Regions from separate parts of the Dietzia sp. WMMA184 genome, predicted to be linked through region 1. Evidence: riboswitches for the same ligand, from Rfam matches in the RefSeq annotation. Region 1 holds a riboswitch; the other holds the start of a gene.
What was found. A riboswitch is a leader RNA that binds a small molecule or an ion and turns the genes downstream of it on or off. The one in region 1 is predicted to bind cobalamin.
Positions count from the first base shown of each region.

Region 2: linked by a shared signal. The riboswitch ahead of CK206_RS11980 (ABC transporter substrate-binding protein) and the one ahead of CK206_RS04655 (ABC transporter substrate-binding protein) in region 1 are both predicted to bind cobalamin.

Region 1 covers NZ_NXEI01000001.1:1,002,472-1,012,397, forward strand. Annotated here, with positions in the region: gene CK206_RS04625 (acyl-CoA carboxylase subunit beta) at 199-1,635, shown strand; gene CK206_RS04630 (DUF3145 domain-containing protein) at 1,890-2,399, opposite strand; gene CK206_RS04635 (serine hydrolase) at 2,602-3,477, opposite strand; gene CK206_RS04640 (ABC transporter permease) at 3,590-5,170, opposite strand; gene CK206_RS04645 (ABC transporter ATP-binding protein) at 5,167-6,120, opposite strand; gene CK206_RS04650 (alpha/beta hydrolase) at 6,180-7,274, shown strand; cobalamin riboswitch at 7,287-7,465, shown strand; gene CK206_RS04655 (ABC transporter substrate-binding protein) at 7,520-8,560, shown strand; gene CK206_RS04660 (iron ABC transporter permease) at 8,565-9,650, shown strand; gene CK206_RS04665 (ABC transporter ATP-binding protein) at 9,647-9,926, shown strand, end outside.
Region 2 covers NZ_NXEI01000001.1:2,608,530-2,618,455, reverse strand. Annotated here, with positions in the region: gene CK206_RS12010 (hypothetical protein) at 1-510, opposite strand, end outside; gene CK206_RS12005 (acyl-CoA thioesterase II) at 761-1,585, shown strand; gene CK206_RS12000 (acyl-CoA dehydrogenase family protein) at 1,630-3,267, shown strand; gene CK206_RS11995 (cytochrome P450) at 3,418-4,785, shown strand; gene CK206_RS11990 (long-chain fatty acid--CoA ligase) at 5,099-6,733, opposite strand; gene CK206_RS11985 (carboxymuconolactone decarboxylase family protein) at 6,821-7,237, opposite strand; cobalamin riboswitch at 7,393-7,537, shown strand; gene CK206_RS11980 (ABC transporter substrate-binding protein) at 7,626-8,564, shown strand; gene CK206_RS11975 (iron ABC transporter permease) at 8,561-9,589, shown strand; gene CK206_RS11970 (ABC transporter ATP-binding protein) at 9,586-9,926, shown strand, end outside.

The DNA of each region.
Region 1 (9,926 bases):
CACCACGTCGAGCCCGCGTCCCCGCCCCCACACAGGGCCCAACAATGATCACCCCGCTCACGGCGGGGTGCCGGGCGAGAGGTCCGGACCGGGACGGGGGTCCCGATCCGAACGCCGATCGCCCACAAGCCAGTCCGGGGGTCCATCGCAGGCGCGCTCTCCCTTCCAGGGACACGCGCCGAGGAAAGGACTGCACATATGACCATCACCAGCCCTGTTGACCAGAACACCCAGATCGACCCTCGAGATCCCGTCGTCCGGCTCGAGAACCTCTTCGACCCGGCTTCGCTCGAGTTCATCACCGAGCCCGACGCCTCCGGCGCCATGGCCGCGCGCGGCCTGATCGACGGCGAACCCACCATCGCGTACGCGACGGACGCCACCGTCATGGGTGGTGCCATGGGCCTGGACGGGTGCCGGCACATCGTGCGTGCCATCGACGTGGCGATCGACGAGCATCTGCCCGTCGTCGGCGTCTGGCACTCGGGTGGGGCGCGACTCGCGGAGGGCGTCGAGGCGCTGCACGCGGTCGGCCTCGTATTCGAGGCCATGGTCCGCGCGTCGGGCCACGTGCCCCAGATCTCCGTCGTGCTCGGGCCCGCCGCCGGCGGCGCCGCCTACGGCCCCGCGCTGACCGACGTCGTCATCATGGCGCCGGCCGGCAAGATCTTCGTCACCGGTCCCGACGTGGTCCGCTCCGTCACCGGCGAGCAGGTCGACATGGAGGGCCTGGGCGGCCAGGACGTGCACCACCGCAAGTCGGGGGTGTGTCACATCGCCGCGACCGACGAGCGTGATGCCCTGCACCGGGCGCGTCGTCTGGTGACCCTGCTGTCCGCGCAGGGCGAGTTCGACCCGCGTGCCCTCGAGGGCGATCACACCGATCTTGCGGGCCTGCTCCCCGACTCACCGAAGCGCGCGTATGACGTCCGTCCTCTCGTCCACGGGCTGCTCGACTCCTCGGAGCTCGATGGCAGCACCACCTTCGAGGAGCTGCAGGCCAAGTGGGCGCCCAGCATCGTGGTGGGCTTCGGCCGGATGTCCGGCCGCACCGTGGGTGTCATCGCCAACAATCCGCTGCGGTTGGGCGGTTGCCTCAACTCGGAGTCCGCGGAGAAGGCCTCGCGGTTCGTCCGGCTCTGCAACGCCTTCGGCGTGCCGCTGGTCGTGATCGTGGACGTCCCCGGTTACCTGCCCGGCGTCTCGCAGGAGTGGGACGGCGTGGTGCGCCGCGGCGCCAAGCTGCTGCACGCGTTCGCCGAGGCCTCGGTCGCCCGGGTCACGCTCGTCACCCGCAAGATCTACGGCGGTGCCTATATCGCGATGAACTCGCGCGCTCTCGGAGCCTCCGCCGTGTTCGCCTGGCCCGACGCCGAGGTCGCGGTGATGGGCGCCAAGGCCGCCGTCGGCATCCTCCACAAGCGCACCCTCGCGGCGGCTCCCGAGGACGAGCGGGAGGCCCTGCACGACCGTCTGGCCGATGAGCACGCGGCCATCGCCGGTGGCGTGGGTCGCGCGGTCTCCATCGGTGTGGTCGACGAGGTCATCGAGCCCACCGACACCCGCCGACGGATCGCCGAGGCGCTGGACGCGGCCGCGCACACCCGCGGCCAGCACAAGAACATCCCGCTGTGACCTGAATCCGGCCGGAATACCTCCGGCAGGATCCGCACCCGACGACTGCGCCCCCTCCCCGATCTGACGGGAGGGGGCGCAGTCGTGTCCCGGAAGGGCGCGGGGGCCACCCGCAGCCGGTGTCGGGTGCCGCATGCGTGCCGGGTGCCGGGTGCCGCCCGCCGCCAGCGTGTCGCGCACACGAGTCAGCGCCCGCCCCGAGAGCTGGGCGGGCGCTGTCCGGAGTGAGCGCGGGAGTGCGGAGGTCCGGCGGGTCAGCCGACCCGGGAGAGCCAGGTGACCTCGGCGGCGGCCGGGTGGCCGCGCAGCGGTTCGAGGGCGCGGTCCCATGCGGTGCCGAGCTCGTCCTCCACCGAAGCGTGGAAGGCGGCGGGCCCGGCCTTCATTAGATGGCGAAGACGGTTCTCGCTGAGCACCACGTCGCCGCTGGCGCCCGTCTGCCCCCGCCACATCCCGAGTTCGGGTGTGTGGGAGAAGCGTTCGCCGTCGACGAGGTCGCTCGGGTCCTCGGTGACCTCGAAAGACAGCATCGACCACTTGGCCAGCGAATCGGCCAGACGCGCGCCGGTGCCGACCGGGCCGATCCAGTCGACGATCGCTTTGCGAGCGCCCGGCTGGGCCGGCTGGTCTTCCCAGCGCATGGCTGAGTTGGCGTCGAGCGTGGCTGCGAGAGCCCACTCGACGTGAGGGCATAACGCGGTAGGCGCGGCATGGATGAACACCACGCCGGTCGTCGTATCCGCGAGATAGTTATGGTCAGACATCACTTCACTCCCGACTCACTGAGGGACGTCTTCCCCAACGACCTCACGAAATCGTGTGAATGATGTTGCTTCTGTTGCTTGTGGTTAACACTGTGCCTGAAGTGATCGAATTACACCAGCGACACTTCTCGACTCTCAGCAAAGTTACAGCACGGTGATTCCCGCGCCCGGCACGAGTGCGGGCGTGTCGCGGGTGGCGGACTCACCCCCCGAGCGAGTCCTCTTCGCGCGAACGCCGGGTTGCCGCATCGACCACCCTGTCGGACAGTTCCGGCCACAGCGGCTTGGCCCAGTCGCCGAAGTCGCGGTCGGTGAGCACGATCAGCGCCGTGGAGATCTCCGGTTCGACCCACAGCAGGGTCCCGGACTGCCCGAAGTGCCCGAAGGTCGCGGGCGAGTTGTGCTGCCCGGTCCAGTGGGGATGCTTGGCGTCGCGGAGTTCGAAGCCCAGCCCCCAGGGGCACGGCTTGTGCATGCCGTACCCGGGCACGATCCCGTCGAGGCCGCGGAACTGTTCGGTCACGGCCTCCTCGAGGGTCTCGGGCGCGAGCAGCCGCGGGGCCACGAGTTCGCGGGCGAACGCGATGAGGTCGGCCAGGCTGGCAGAGGCCCCGTGCCCGGCGGAGCCCTCGAGCGTGGTGGACTCCATGCCCAGCGGCAGACACACCGCCTCGTGGAGGTAGTCGCCGAAGGCGATCCCGGTGGCGTCGGCGATGTGGTCGGCCAGCACCTCGAACCCGGCCGAGGAGTAGATCCGCCGTTCCCCCGGCTCGGCGCGGACCTTGTCGCGGTCGGCGAAGTCCAGCCCCGAGGCGTGGGCGAGCAGGTGACGCACCGTGGACCCCTCGGGCCCTGCGGTGTCATCGAGGCCGATGGCCTCCTCCTCGACGGCCAGGAGCGCGGCCATCGCGACGAGGGGCTTGGTCACCGAGGCCAGGCGGTACACGCGGGTGTCGTCGCCGTGGACCGCGAGGGCGCCGTCGGGGCCGACCACCGCGGCCGAGACGGTGTCCACCGGCCAGTCCGTGACCACCGACAGCGCGGTGGAGAGCCTGTCTCGATCGAACTCGTCCGACATCGGTTCCTCCCTGGTTCGCGTGCGACCGGCGGCGCCGGTGTCCGTGACGGCCGCGCCGGTGAGGCGTGGCGGCCGTGCGAGCCAGTCTGTCAGGTCGGCTCGGGTGTCGCGGTCAGGTCCGCGGCACGTCGCGGCGCCGGAAGGTGGCCAGGCCCACCGCGATCAGCAGGACCGTCACCGTGAGGAGCGCGGCCACGCCGATCGCGTTGACGGGGCCGACGGGCGCGGTGCCCACCGCGCCGAACGGGGACAGGCGCATCTGGTCCTCGTCGAGCCGGAGCGTGGGTCCCATGAGGGTGACGACGACGGCGAGGGCGAACGGCGCCCAGCCCAGGACCTGCAGTCTCGGGGATGCGCCGAACAGACCGATCGAGATCGCGACGAACACCAGCGCGGCGGGGACGTACCACGCCCCGGCGCCGATGATGCGTCCCGCCAGGTCCGGGTCGTCGAGCACGGCGGCAGCGGAGATCCCGAACGCGGCGGCGCCGGCGAGGACCACGACGACGGTGCCGGCGGCGACGACCGCGGTGTGGGCGGCGAGCCACGACCACCGCGAGCGCCCCGTGGACAGTTCCATCTCGAGTCGCCCGGCGGTCTCCTCCCCGCGCAACCCGGAGAGGGTCTGCAACGCGAACCCGGCCCCGAGGAATCCGGTGAACGCCACCAGCATCTGCACGATGGAGTCGACCACGGTGCCCGAATCGCCGAGGAACACGGCGAGGTCGGGGTTGGACATCATCGTCTCGACCACCACGTTCATCAGCGCGCCGTACATGGCCATCAGTGCCACCACGCCGATCGTCCAACCCGTCAGTGCGCCCAGGTGCTGGTGTACGGCGGTCCCGGTCCGGGACGCCCGCCACCGGGACGCGGTGGCGGGGCCTGTCCGGGCGGGGACCATCCCCTGGCCCACGTCGCGGCGCGCGGCGAGCCACAGTGCGACCGCGGCGAGCCCGGCCGCGGCGACGACGGCGACGATCAGGGGCACCACGGAGGACTCGCCGAACGGCCGGGTCAGGCCGTGCCAGCCCAGCGGGGAGGTCCAGCTCAGCCAGTTGCGGTTGACGTCGCCGATCCCGCGTGTGATCAAGGTCAGTCCGGCCACGGTCATCGCCGCCGCCCACACGGTCCGGCTGTGCGCGAACACCTGCGCGAGCACGGCGGTGCCGGCCGCGTACACCCAGCCGGCGGCGACGATGGAGGCCACGTACAGCGCCGCGCCCGCGCGGTCGAGGTTGACGGTGAGGGTCGCCGCCCACAGCGCCAGGCCGAGGACGGTGAAGACCCCGGTGACGACGACGAGGGCGGCCGCCGTCGGGGCGAGCCGGCCGACCCGGCCCGCCAGGAGCAGTTCGGACCGTCCGGACTCCTCCTCCTTGCGGGTGGCGCGCGCGGTCAGGGCGATCGCCATGACGGGGATGCCGAAGGCGACCATGAACGAGTACTCGTTCATCATCACGCCGCCGAGGGTGTCGAGCCCGGCCACCCGGCCGGTGAGCATGATCATCGACTCGCCGACCGAGGCGCCGTACGTGGCGAGTTCCTGCGGGGTGTCGTACAGGGCTGCGATCGACAGCCCGGTGACGAGGTACAGCGCGGCCAGGCCGAGGACCCAGGCGGCCGCGGCCCGCCACCCGGTGCGCAGGGCGATGCGTGCCAGCAGGCCGGTGCCGGAGAACGGCGAGGTCATCGCCGGTCCCCTGTCCGGCCATCGTCTCCGGTCGCCGCACCGGCACCGGAGTAGGCGTTGAGGAACAGGTCGTCCAGGCTGGGCGGGGTCGCGGTGAGCGTGTGGATGCCGGCCGCGTGAAGGAGGCCGGTGACCTCCCCCAGCTGCGGGGCCGGCACATGGCAGCGGACCTCGAACCGACCGTCGGCGGCCTGCTCGATCCGCAGGCCGTCGACCCCCGTCACGCGCCCGAGTGAACCCGGATCGGCGTCGGTGACGGCGTGGACCTCGGTCGTCGTGTGACGCCGCAGATCGGCCAGCGTCCCCGAGGTGACGGTGCGGCCGTCGCGGATGATGCTCACGCGGTCGGCGAGGGTCTCGACCTCGCCCATGATGTGGCTGGACAGCAGTACGGTGGCGCCGCCGTCGACGGCCTCGCGGACGCACTCCTGGAACGTCTGCTCCATGAGCGGGTCCAGGCCGGACGTGGGCTCGTCCAGCACGAGCAGTTCGGCGTCGGAGGCCAGTGCGGCGATCAGCGACACCTTCTGTCGGTTGCCCTTAGAGTAGTCACGCGTGCGTTTGGTCGGGTCCAACCGGAAACGCTCGATCAGCTCGTCCCGACGGCCCGGGTCCAGTCCCCCGAGCGCCCGGCCGAGCAGGTCGATGCACTGGCCGCCCGTCAGCCGCGGCCACAGGGTCACCTCGCCGGGGACGTAGGCGAGCCGGGCGTGGAGTTCGACCGCGTCGCGCCACGGGTCGCCGCCGAACACCGTCGCCCGCCCGGAGTCGGCGCGCATGAGCCCGAGCAGGATTCGGATGGTGGTGGACTTGCCCGACCCGTTGGGTCCGAGGAACCCGTGGACCTCGCCGCGGCGCACGTCGAGGTCCAACTCGTCCAGGGCCCGGGCGCGGCCGAAGGTCTTGACCAGGCCCTCGACCCGCACCACGCTGTCGTGTTCTGAACGCATGATCAGCTCCTTCGTCCGATTACCCCGATCATCCCAGGGATCCGCGTCACAATGTGCCCATGCGCTCTCCCATGTCCGGCCACCGTGACTTTTCCCCGTCGATCCCGGATCGCCTGACCAAGGCCGTCATGACCGCTGCCGGGTTCCTGCCCGGCCCGCTCCTCCGACTCGTGGGCGGGACCCCGCGACGGATGGACGGCCAGGTCCTCGACCCGCACTTCCAGGCCGGGCTCCGGGTCATCTCGATGACATCCGAGGGCGAATACGAGGATCTGACCGTCGAGAAGGCACGTTCGGCCGTCGAGCGGTCGGCGTTCACCGTCTCGGGGAAGAAGATCGACCTCGCCGTCGTCACCGACATCGTCCTCCCGCTCGGCGGCACCGACCCGGACCGGGCCGACCTGCCCGCGCGCCTGTACTCGCCGGTCCACGGTGACGAAACGCTGCCCGCACTCGTGTTCTTCCACGGCGGCGGCTGGGTGCTCGGCAGCGTCGACTCGCACGACGCGACCTGCCGCTACATCGCCGAGACGGGCCGGCTCAAGGTGATCAGCGTGGACTACCGGCTGGCACCCGAGTTCCGGTTCCCCACCGCGGTCGAGGACGCGATCGCCGCGTTCCGGTACGTCCGCGACCACGCCGACGAACTCGGCGTGGACCCGACGCGCATCGCGGTGGGCGGTGACAGCGCCGGCGGCAACCTGGCGGCGGTGGTCTGCCAGCAGACGCGCGACGCCGGAGAGAAGATGCCGGACTTCCAACTGCTGTTCGTCCCCGCCACCAACATGTCCGCGCGGACCCGCTCGTACGAGCTGTTCGGCGACGGCTTCTTCCTCACCCGGGCCAACATGGACTGGTACGAGGAGACCTACATCCGGTCCGACGAGGACCGGCTCGACCCCCGCGCCTCCCCCCTGCTTGCGGAGGACTTCTCGGGACTGCCGCCCGCCCACGTGGCCACGGGCGGGTTCGACCCGCTGCGCGACGAGGGCGAGGCCTACGCCCGGAAGATGGCCGATGCCGGTGTCCCGGTCTCGCTGCGCCGCCACGAGACACTGGTCCACCCGTTCGTCAACGCCGTCGGGGCCACCCCGCTCGCGCGCTCGGCGCTGTCCGAGGCGGTGGGCGCGATGCGGATGGGGCTGGCGTACTGACCCTGGAGCGCGTGTTACCTTGTGATCGCCAGCGAGACCGATCGGTCGCGGGAATCCGGTGCGAATCCGGAACTGACGCGCAGCGGTGAGGGTGATGGCGGGGCACGATGCCACTGGGCCGCACGGTCTGGGAAGGCGCTCCGTCCAGGTGATCCCGAGTCCGAATACCGGCTGGCCCTCGCGGTGACAACCGCCAGGTCATCACCGGGCTTCGCGTTGCAGGCCCGCGACCTCGGAGCACACCCATGCGTTCGTCCACCCTGGTCGCCCTCGCCGGCGTCACCCTTCTCACCCTGACCTCCTGCACCGCCCACGACCCGGCCGCGATCGCCGGCCCGGGCACCGATCCGATCGAGAACTGCGGGGAGCAGGTGCAGCTCGACGCCCCGCCCGAACGGGTCGTCTCGCTCAACCAGGGCTCCACCGAGATCCTGTACGCCCTCGGCCTCGGCGACCGGATGGTCGGCACCGCCACCTGGACAGACCCGGTCCTACCCGAGTTCTCCGAGGTGAACAGGTCTGTCCCCCGCCTGGCCGACAACGCGCCGTCGATGGAGGCCGTCCTGGACGTGGAGCCGGACTTCGTCACCGCCTCCTTCGGCAGCACCCTCGGCGAGGGCGGGGTCGCCGCCCGCGAGCAGTTCCACGAACTCGGCGTGGGTACGTACCTCTCCCCCACCGACTGCGTGGGCAAGGTCGCCGACTCCGGGGACGGCGTCCGCGAGACCCCGCTCACCCCGGACCTGCTCTACCGCGAGATCACCGATCTCGCGACGATCTTCGACGTGGAGCAGGCCGGTGACGAGCTGGTGGCGGACCTGCAGCGCCGACTCGATGAGGCCGCCGAGAGCGTCGACGCCCGCGGGATCTCCGCGATGTACTGGTTCGCCAACTCCGAGTCCCCGTACCTGGCCGGCTGCTGCGGTGCCCCCGGCCTCATCTCGACCACCCTCGGCCTGGAGAACGTTTTCGACGACACCACCCAGGAGTGGCCGCAGATCAGCTGGGAGGTCGTGGCCGAGCGCGACCCGGACGTGATCGTCGTGGGCGACCTGACCCGCAAGAGCCAGACCGCCGAGACCGCGGAGGCCAAGATCGCCTACCTCGAGTCCAACCCCGTCACCCGGGAGATGGCGGCGGTCCGGGAGAAGCGGTTCATCGACATCACCGGTGCCGAGATGAACCCGTCGCTGCGCACGATCTACGGGGTGGAGACCGTCGCGGCGGGGCTCACCGCTCTTGGACTCACCACGCCGGGTCTCGCCGAGCCGGACCCGGCCAACTGACCCGATGACCCTCGCACCCGAGAGGACCACCGCCCCGGTGGTCCCGGCGCCACCGCGTCGGCGGCCGCCCCTGCGGCGACCGTCCGCGCTGGCCACCCTATGGCTCGGCGGCCTGGGGCTGCTGGCGGTGTCGACGGCGCTCGTCATCACCATCGGCCCGTCCGGACTCACCGCCGCCGACGTCGTCCAGTCCGCGCTGGCCCGCCTCACGGGAGCCGACTCCGGGCTCACGCGGATCCAGGAGGGGATCATCTGGAACCTGCGGCTGCCGCGCACCCTCATGGCGGCCCTGGCCGGGGCGGGGCTCGCACTGTGCGGCGTCATCCTGCAGTCGCTGCTGCGCAACCCGCTGGCCGACCCGTACATCCTCGGCATCTCCTCGGGCGCCTCCACCGGGGCGGTCCTCGTGGTGGTGCTCGGGGTCGGCGCGGGCGCGGTCGGGCTCACCACGGGGGCGTTCGTCGGGGCGCTCACCGCGTTCGGCTTCGTCCTGGTCCTGGCCTTCGCGTCCGGCGGCACCACCGACCGGGTGGTGCTGGCCGGGGTCGCGGCGACCCAGCTGTTCTCCGCGGTGACCTCGTTCGTCGTCTACATCGCCGCCGACGCGGAACAGACCCGCGGCGTGCTGTTCTGGCTGCTCGGCTCGCTGGCCTCCGTCCGCTGGTCGGACGTGGCGGTGTGCGGCGTCGTGGTCCTGCTCGGACTGGTGGCGTGCCTGCTGCACACCTCCAGCCTCGACGCGTTCACCTTCGGCCAGGACGCCGCGGCCGCCCTCGGCGTCAACGTGGCCCGCACGCGGCTGGTGCTCATGGTGGTGACGGCGCTCGTCACGGCCGTCATCGTGAGCACCTGCGGCGCGATCGGTTTCGTGGGGCTGGTACTCCCGCACGCCGCGCGGGCCCTGGTCGGGGGCCGGCACCGGGTCCTCGTCCCGACCGCGGCGTTAATGGGCGCCGTCTTCGTCGTGTGGATCGACGCCGTCTCCCGCACCGTGATCGCGCCCCAGGAGTTGCCGATCGGGGTGGCCACCGCGCTCATCGGCGTCCCGGCCTTCGTCGGGCTCCTCCTCCGCCGGGGACACGGCCGATGACCGCCGCCCCGTCGACCCTCGAGGCTCGAGGCGTCTCGTGGTCCGTGCGCGGCCGGACCATCCTCGACGACGTCACCGTAGCTCCCGCCCCCGGCACGATGGTCGGGGTGCTGGGGCCGAACGGATCCGGCAAGTCGACGCTCCTGCGCATCCTGACGGGCCTGCTCCGGCCCGACACCGGATCGGTGCACCTCGACGGCACGGACATCCGATCACTCCCCCGCAAACGCCTGTCCCGGCGCGTGGCCCTGGTGGCGCAGGAGGCGACCACCGACC
Region 2 (9,926 bases), 1.6 Mb from region 1:
CCGGCCCCGTGACGAGCAGTCCCCCAGGTGCTTGCTCGCCATCCACGCCGGGGCGCCCCGGGCGATCGCCTCGTCCGAGCAGGTTCCCGCGTAGATCGATATCCTCCCGACCCTGCGCCACCTGCCGTCCGAGTACGCGACCCAGTAGGGGTCGCCCGACACCGCGCTGGCCATGACCGCCCACCCGGACTCGCAGTCGATGATCCGCGCGGCACTGTTCGGGTACAACAGGTCGGAGTTGATCACCGGGGCGTCGCACGCGGGGCCCGACACCTCGAGCATTCCGGTGACCTCGGGCGCCGACGAGCGCGGTGCCAGCCGCGACATGCGGGGCGACGAGGGAGAGGTCTCGGGGGAGGACGTCGTGGCGTCGGTGGCCACCGGTTCCGAGCGGTCGCCTCCGGGACGGACCAGCGCCACCACGCCGAACGCCACCACGAGCACGGCGGCGAGCGCCGCCACGGCAGCGATCAGCGTTCTCGAGGCGGCGAACTTGGGCAGTCCGGTCATCGCGCGTCTCCTGCACGCTCGGAGCCACACCCATTGTGAGGTCATCTTTACTATATAAACGTCGTCAAGGGCGTCAACGGGTTTCACCCGCCCCACCTGCGCGGCCGCTGCCTCGTAACCCCGAGAAAAGCCGGACGATCCCCGGTGGCGGGCGTTCCTCGTCGTCGTCGCCCCTCTCCTCGGTACGGTGAGCCCGCGCCCATCCTCGCGCCCACCCCCGCGCCCATCCCCTCGCCCCACAGGAGGTCCCGTGACCGGTCAGGACGCCCCCACCCACGTGTTCGACGAGGCCGTCGCGCTGGAACCGATCGGCGAGAACCGCTTCCGCGGCCGCACCCACGCCGCGTGGGCCAACATGGTGGGGCCGTTCGGCGGCATCACCGCGGCCACCATGCTGGGCGCGATCCTGCAGCACCCCGACAAGCACGGCGACCCGCTCGCGCTGACCCTCAACTACGCCGGGCCCGTCGCCGAGGGCGAGTTCCAGATCGAGGCCCGCCCCGCCCGCACCAACCGCTCCAACCAGCACTGGTGGGTGGAGATGCGCCAGGGCGACGAGGTCGTCACCACCGCCACCGCGATCACCGGCCTGCGCCGCGAGACGTGGTCGGAGACCGAGACCGCCCCGCCGGCCGTCCCCGCGCCGGAGGAGCTCACCGCCGCGGCGTCGGACCGCGGCGTGCGGTGGGTCGACAACTACGACATGCGGTTCGTCACCGGCGGGTGGGACGACGTGGCCTCCGGTGAGGAGCAACCGGAGTCGACGACGACGATGTGGATCCGCGACGCCCAGCCCCGCGGACTCGACCATCTCGCACTGGCGTCCCTGTGTGATTCGTTCTTCCCGAGGTCGTTCCTCCGGCTCGGTCGGCCGGTCCCGGCGGGCACGGTGACGTTGACGATCCACTTCCTGGCCACCGCCGACGAGATCGCCGCCCAGGGCACGGACTTCCTGCTCGGCAGCGTGCACTCGCACCGGTTCCACGGCAACTACCACGACGAAGCCGCGCGCCTGTGGAGCCGCGACGGCACGCTGCTCGCCACGGGCACGCAGCTTATGTATTTCAAGAACTGAGTATTTCAAGAACTGAGCATCTCAAGAACTAGAGGGGAGCACCCATGTCCTCGACCCGACACCGCAGTACCCACGTGGTCCTCAACCAGGCGCCGCCCCGCGTGGACGTGGACGAGTACGCCCTCAACCCGGCACTGCAGGAGGCCGTCGCGGTGTTCTCGCCGCACGCCCGCGTCGAGAGGTTCCACGAGATCGGCCGCCACGTGGGCACCGAGCAGTACCAACACGACGCGGAGCTGGCCAACACCCTCACGCCGGTGCACCGCGCGCACGACCGGTGGGGCAACCGGGTCGACGAGATCGAGTTCCACCCCGCCTACCACCGGATCATGGAGTACTCGGTGTCCCGCGGGCTGCACACCTCGGCGTGGGCCGACCCGGGGCCGGGGGCGAACGTCGAGCGGGCCGTGGGGTTCATGCTGGTGTCGCAGATCGAGGCCGGCCACGGGTGCCCGCTGTCGATGACGCACGCGGTGGTCCCGTCGCTGCGGTTGAGCCCCGAGCTGGCCGCCGAGTGGGAGCCGGCGCTGCTGTCGACGGTGTACGACCCTGAGCTGCGCGACCCCGCCACCAAGTCGGGCGTGCTGTTCGGGATGGCCATGACCGAGAAGCAAGGCGGCTCGGACGTCCGCGCCAACACCACCACCGCCGAGCCCGTCGGTGACGGTGACTGCCACGTCCTGCGCGGGCACAAGTGGTTCTGCTCGGCCCCGCAGTCGGACGCGTTCCTCGTCCTGGCGCAGGCGCCGGCCGGCCTGAGCTGCTTCCTCGTCCCGCGGGTCCTGCCCGGCGGCGAGCAGAACCCGTTCCTCGTGCAGCGTCTCAAGGACAAGCTGGGCAACAAGTCCAACGCGTCCTCGGAGGTGGAGTTCGACGGCACGCTCGGCTGGATGGTCGGCGAACCCGGCCGCGGGGTGCGCACGATCATCGAGATGGTCGGCCGGACCCGCCTGGACTGCGTGCTCGGCGCGGCGGCGGGCATGCGCCAGGGCGTGGCCGAGGCGGCGTGGCACGCCCGGCACCGGGCCGCGTTCGGCGCGACGCTGGTGGACCAGCCCGCGATGGCCGCGGTCCTGGCGGACCTGCAGCTCGAGGCGGAGGCCGCGACGTGGACCGCGCTGCGTCTGGCCTCGGCCTACGACGACGAGGAGTTCGCCCCTTACCGCCGGCTCGCCACCGCGGTCGCCAAGTACTGGATCTGCAAGCGCGGGCCGAACCACGCCTACGAATCGCTGGAGTGCCTCGGCGGCAACGGGTACACCGAGTCGTTCCCGCTCGCCCGCCGCTACCGGGAGCAGCCGGTCCTCGCGGTGTGGGAGGGCTCGGGCAACGTCATCGCGCTCGACGTGCTGCGCGCGATGGCCCGCGAACCGGAGTCCGTGGCCGCGTTCGACGCCGAACTGGCCGCGCAGCTGGGCGGTCACGAGCTGTACGACCGGCACGTCGAGCGGGTGCGCGCGCTGATCGGCCGCGCGGCCGCCGACCCGGGCGCCGCCCCCGGGATCGCCCGCCGCCTGGTGGAGGCGATGGCGCTGGCCCAGCAGGGCGCGGTCCTGCTGGCCCACGCACCGGCCCCGGTCGCGGAGGCGTTCTGCCTGGCCCGGCTCGGCGACGACCGCTCGGCCGAGTACGGCGCTCTGCCCGACGGCGTGGACATCGACGCGCTGGTCGCCCGAGCCTGAGTCGGGGGGCGGCCGGCCGGCGGTGTCACGGCCGGCGGGACTGCCGGCTGGCCGGGCCGGGTGAAAGAAACGACACCGCCGGTTTCGGTAATCGAGTGACAACTAGTGACGGCTGTCACACACTGGGGTCACCCGACAACGAGGTGCCTGATGTCCATCCCTGGTGATCCGCGGGAGAGGGTCTACCGACCCGGCCCGGCCCCACTGCGCTCCAAGCTGCCGATCCTCGGCGGCACGCTCGAATACGTCCACAGCCCGCTGGCGACCATGGCCCGCCGCTATCGCGATCACGGCCCCGTCTCCGACCTGAACTTCCTCGGCGCCACGTGGACCGCCCTGATCGGCCCCGACGCCTGCCAGGCCGCCCTGCAGAACGCGGACAAGGCGTTCGCCAGCGGCCCCGGTTGGGGATACCTGGTGGGGCCGTTCTTCAACCGCGGGCTGATGCTGCTCGACTTCGAGGAGCACCACCACTACCGGCACATCATGCAGGAGGCGTTCACCCGTCCCCGGCTCGAGGGCTACACCCGCGGGCTCGCCCCGCTGGTCGACGAGGGCATCGGCGCCTGGGGCCCGGACCGGGCGTTCCAGATCTATCCCGCGCTCAAGACGCACACCCTCGACCTGGCGACCGAGGTGTTCATGGGTGGCGCCGAATACGCCGCGCCCGGGGAGCTCGACAAGGTCAACACAGCGTTCGTCGACTGCGTCCAGGCCGCGAACGGCTATGTCCGTTCCACCGCGGTGCCGTTCACCAAGTGGGGCCGAGCGGCGCGGGGGCGCCGGCTGCTCGAGGAGTTCCTGCGCCGCCACCTGCCGGCCCGGCGCGCCAACCCGGGAGAGGACCTGTTCTCCGCCCTGTGCCAGGTGGCGGACGCCTCCGGCGGGATCGACGACGACGACATCATCAACCAGATGATCTTCCTGCTCATGGCCGCGCACGACACCACCACGAGCACGGTGACGTCGATGGTCTACGAGCTCGGCCGCGACGTCCAGTGGCAGGAGCGGCTCCGCCGCCAGTGCCAGGACCTGGGTCCGAACCCCACCATGGCCGAGCTGGAGGAGCTGCCCGATCTGGCGTTGGTGATGAAGGAGTCGCTACGCCTGCACCCGCCGGTGCCGGTGATGGCGCGCAAGGCGGTCAAGGACACCGAGATCCTGGGCGTGGAGATCCCGGTCGGACGACTCACCTCGATCATGCCGCTGTACTCGCACCACATGCCCGAGTACTGGACGGACCCGGAGATCTTCGACCCCGAACGCTTCTCCGACGAGCGGCGGGAGGACAAGTCGCACCGCTTCGCGTGGGAGCCGTTCGGCGGCGGGGTGCACAAGTGCCTCGGCATAATCTTCGCCAACCTCGAGTCCAAGCTGGTGCTCAGCGCGCTGCTACGCCACTTCGAGTGGTCGGTCCCGCTGGCCTACGTGCCGCCCATGAAGAACGACTCGCTGCCCTACCCCGCGGACGGACTGCCCGTCTCGCTCCGGCCGCTGGCACGCGTCGCCGCGAACTGACCCGCCGCCCGCCCCGCCTCCGCCGTCCAGAGGATTTCGCCTGTATCGCCCGAGTGGGTCTGAGCGAAATCCTCTGCTCGGCGATGATGCCGCGACGGCGGGGGGCGGGACGGCCAGCGTGTCGGCCGGCGGGACGGCCAGCGTGGCGGCGGCCAGCGTGGCGGCGGCCAGCGTGGCGGCCGGCGTGGCGGCCGGCGGGACGGTTGGCACCGAGCAGCCAGTAGCGCAGAAGCAGGGCCCGGGGGCGGTCATACCGCAATCCCGGGCCCTCCGCTGGCCGACGACGCGTTCCCGCGTTCGACCTTCCGCCTGCCTAGTTCTCCAGGGCGTTCACCACGGTGAGTTCGCCGTCGGAATGCGAGACGCGGATGCGCTTCTTGTCGAGCTTGCCGACGGAGGTCTTGGGGATCTCGTGGACGAACGCGAACTTCTCGGGCACCTGCCACTTGGCCATCCGTTCGGCCAGGTGATCGCGCAGCTCCTCGACGCTCGGGTCGGGCACACCGTCCTTGACGACGATGGTGGCCAGCGGCCGCTCGTCCCACTTGGGGTCGGGGACACCGATCACGGCGGCCTCCGCCACGGACGGGTGCTCGAGGAGGTAGTTCTCCACCTCGACGGACGAGATCCACTCGCCACCGGACTTGATGATGTCCTTCGCGCGGTCGGTGAGCTGCAGGAACGCCTCGGGCTTGATATACCCCACGTCGCCGGTGCGCAGCCAGCCGTCGTCGAAGGAGTCCGAGGCGTCCACCTTGTAGTAACTGCCGGTGATCCACGGGCCGCGGACCTCCAGCTCGCCGACGGACTCGCCGTCCCATGGCAGGGCCTGGCCGGAATCGTCGACGATACGGGCCTTCACGCCGGCGATGAGTCGGCCCTGCGTCATGCGGAGCTCGAACTGCTTCTCCTCCGGCAGGGAGGCCTTCGGGCGGGACAGGGTGCCGATGGGCGAGGTCTCGGTCATGCCCCACGCGTGGACGATGTTGATCCCGTATTTGTCCCGGAACTTGCGGATCAGCTCCGGCGGGCACGAGCTGCCGCCCACGACGACCGCACGGAAGCTCGACATGTCGATGGGGTGGTCCACGCTGTACGCGTCCACTGCCTGCCAGATCGTGGGGACGGCGGCGGCCAGCGTCGGACGCTCGGAGGCGATCATCGCGGCCAGCGGCTCGGGCTGTAGGAAACGCTCCGGCATGAGCAGCGAGGCGCCCACCATGAACGCGGCGTACGGCAGGCCCCACGACATGGCGTGGAACATCGGCACGATCGCCAGCACGTTGTCGTCGAGCGAGATGTCCATGCCGTCGGACATGCACACCTGCATCGAGTGGAGGTAGATCGACCGGTGCGAGTAGACGACGCCCTTCGGGTCGCCGGTGGTGCCCGAGGTGTAGGCCATCGCGGCGCCGGAGTTCTCGTCGACCTCCGGCCAATCGAACTCGGTGGGCTGGGCGGCGAGGAGCGCGTCGTAGTCGTGCACCTGGATGCCCTCGGGAGCCTCGAGGTTCGCGGCGCCCCCACCGGTGACGATGACGTGCTCGACCGTCGAGAACCGGGGCAGGAGCGGCTGCAGGAGCGGGACGAGGCTCGGGTCGACGATCACGACCTTGTCCTCTGCGTGGTTGGCCACGAACTCGAGCTGGTCCGGGAACAGCCGGATGTTCAGCGGATGCAGCACGGCGCCCATGGACGGGATCGCGAGGTAGGCCTCCAAGTGCTCGGAGTTGTTCCACTGGAATGTGGCGACCCGCTGGTCACCGTCGACCCCCAGGGAACGCAGCGCGTTGGCCAGCTGCGCGGCGTGCTTGCCCAGATCGCCGTAGGTGATCTTCCGTGGTCCCTGATCGGTCCAGGTGGTGACGACCGCATCGGAGTGGACGGTCGCACCGAACTGCAGGATCGTGCTGATGTTCAACTGCTCCGGCATCATCGTGCTCTTCATGAGGGGCTCCTTGATCGAGGGGTGGCGTCTGTCACTCTCGTGTCGAGACTACCTGACGTCCATGACGTCCTTGGGCCGTGTGGGCGATCACCCGTCGAGGTCGTCGAAGACGGTCTGGACGGTCCTCGTCGCCGCGAGGGCCGCCGGCGCGCCGCAGTACTCCGAGGCGTGGATGACCGCCTCGGTGATCTCCTCGCGGGTCAACCCGTTGGTCAACCCGCCGCGTACATGCCCCGCCGGCTCGGCGTCCGCGCGCAGTGCCACGAGCATCCCGATATTAAGCAGGCTGCGATCCCGTCGGTCCAACCCGGGCCGGTTCCAGATGTTGCCCCACACGTTCTCTGCGACCACGTGCTGGATCGCCTCCGACTCCGTCCCGACAGCCCGGTCCATGGCCCGGTCGACGAAGTCGTCGCTCATCACCTCGCGCCTGGTCGCGAAACCCTGCTCGCGCAGATCCGCGGCCGAAGGCCCCTCGCCTGCAGAACTCGTCGTCGTCGTCATCTCCACGGTCCTCTCCCACTGCCGACAGGTATCGCGATCCATCCTCCCCGACCGTCGTCACCAGCTCCGCGTGACCTCGCCCCGCCCCGGCCAGGCGCGGGGACGGCTCGGACAGGGGCGACAGCGGATGTATGGGATGGGCGGACGCGACGACGGGTGGGATACCCTCGACGGGTCCGGCCACCAGCGTCGGACCCCGCGGCAACTCGGCGGAAGTCGGTGCGAATCCGACGCTGTCCCGCAACTGTGATCCCGTCTCAGGACGGGCGAGCCAGGTCGGCCGGTTCCGCGGCAGCCGTACGTACTGACCTCGGACGAAGGACGGTCGCGTGCAGCGGCCCAGGCCGCGGCCCGAGCTGTTTTCTTCCTCCGAATCACGGAGGATGCCATGCACCATCCACGAGCCCGCTCGCTGCTGCTCGCCCCCCTGGCCGCCCTGGCGCTGGTCGCCTCCGCGTGCAGCGGCAGCGGCACCGGCGGCGACGAGCCGGCCCCGGCCGACCAGACCTCCGCCGCGGCGGAGGAACCGCAGGCGATCGTGTCGCTGGCCCCCACCACCACCGAGATGCTCTACGCCGTCGGCGCCGGGGACAGCGTCGTGGCGGTCGACGAGCGGTCCGACTTCCCCTCCGACGCCCCGGTCACCGACCTGTCCGGCTACACGCCCAACCTCGAGGCGATCCTGGGATACGCGCCGGACCTCGTCGTGCTCACCGACGACACCGGGGACATCGTGGCCGGCCTCGAACGCTCCGGCGTCGAGGTGCTGCAGCTGCCCGCCGCGCAGACCCTCGACGACACCTACACCCAGCTCGAGCAGGTCGGGGCGGCCACCGGGCACATCGGCGAGGCCGCCGAACTCGTGTCGCGGATGCAGAGCGAGATCGACGAGATCGTCGCCTCGGTGCCGGAGCGCGAGACCCCGCTGACGTACTTCCACGAGCTCGACGACACCTACTACACCGTCACCGACGACACCTACGTCGGGGAGATCTACTCCCTGTTCGGCCTAACCTCGATCGCCACCGGCGACGACCCCTACCCGCAGCTGTCCGAGGAACTCATCCTCGAGGCCGACCCGGACCTCGTGTTCCTCGCCGACGGCCAGTGCTGCGGCATCACCCCGGAGGTCGTGGCCGAGCGGCCGGGTTGGGACGGACTCACCGCCGTGCGCGACGGGCGCGTCCACGTGGTCGACGAGGACCTGTCCAGCCGGTGGGGCCCGCGCGTGGTCGACTTCATGCGCGAGGTCGCCGCGATCGTCACCGCGGTGCCCGACGCCGCGCCGGAGACCGCGGAGAGCCCCGCGAACCAGCCCGCCTCGTGACCCGCCCGTCGCCCCGCCGCGCCCTCGTGCTGGGCGGGGCGACGCTGTTGCTGGCCGCGGCGGTCCTGCTCGGCACCCTCATCGGCCCGGCCGGCCTCACCCCGGGCGGCGTGGTGCTCGAACTGGTGGGCCGGCTGCCGCTCGTCGACATCAACTCGGGGTTCACCGAACGTCAGCAGGTCATCCTCTGGGAGATCCGCATCCCACGCGTGGTGCTGGGCGCGATCGTCGGCGCGATGCTCGCGATCGCCGGGGCCACCTACCAGGGCGTGTTCCGCAACCCGCTCGCCGACCCGTACCTGCTCGGGGTGTCCAGCGGGGCGGGGCTGGGCGCCACCCTGGCGATCGTCGTGGGCGGCGCGATGGGCTCGGCGATGGTGCCGCCCGCCGCGTTCGCCGGCGGCATGATCGCGGTGCTGGCCACCTACACGCTGGGCCGCAGTGTCGGCGGTGGACGCAGCGAGGTGGTCATCATCCTCGCCGGCGTCGCCGTGGCGGCGTTCGCCAGCGCCATCCAGACGTTCTTCATGCAGCGCCACGACGAGACCCTGCGGCAGGTGTACTCGTGGACGCTCGGCCGCCTCACGACCAGCGGCTGGACCGACGTGCGGACGGTGCTGCCGTACGTGCTCGTGGCGGTGGCCGTGATCGCCCTGTTCCGCCGCACCCTCGACGTGATGGCGGTCGGGGACGCCGAGGCCGCGACGCTGGGGATCGCCCCGGCGCGGGTGCGCCTGGTCCTCATCAGCGTGGCCACCCTCGGCACGGCGGCGGTGGTGTCCGTGTCGGGCCTGATCGGGTTCGTGGGCATCGTCATCCCGCACGCCGTGCGGATGCTCATCGGGCCGGGGCACCGCCTGCTGCTGCCGGTGTCGCTGCTGGTAGGCGCGGCGTTCCTCATCCTGGCCGACGTCGTCGCCCGCACCGCGATGAGCCCGGCCGAGCTGCCCATCGGAGTGGTCACCACCGCGATCGGCGCCCCGTTCTTCCTCATCGTCCTGCGCCGCAGCCGGGGGCACATATGACCGCCACACCACCGGCGTCACCCGCGGCGGCCGCGTCACCCGCGCCGGTCGCCCTGGCCTGCCGCGACCTGCGCGTCACCCGGGACCGCACGGCCATCCTCCACGGCGTCGACCTCGCCGTGGACGCCGGCTCGTGGGTGTCCCTGGTGGGCCCCAACGGCTCCGGCAAGACGACCCTGCTGTTCGCGCTCGCCGGGCTCATCCCCGCCGCCGGTCACATCGAGGTCGATGGGCTGACCCCGCGCCGCGCGGGTCGCCGCAGGGTGGCACGGACCGTGGCGATGATGCCGCAGCGCCCGGTCGTCCCCGAGGGGGTCACGGCGCGCGAACTCATCGG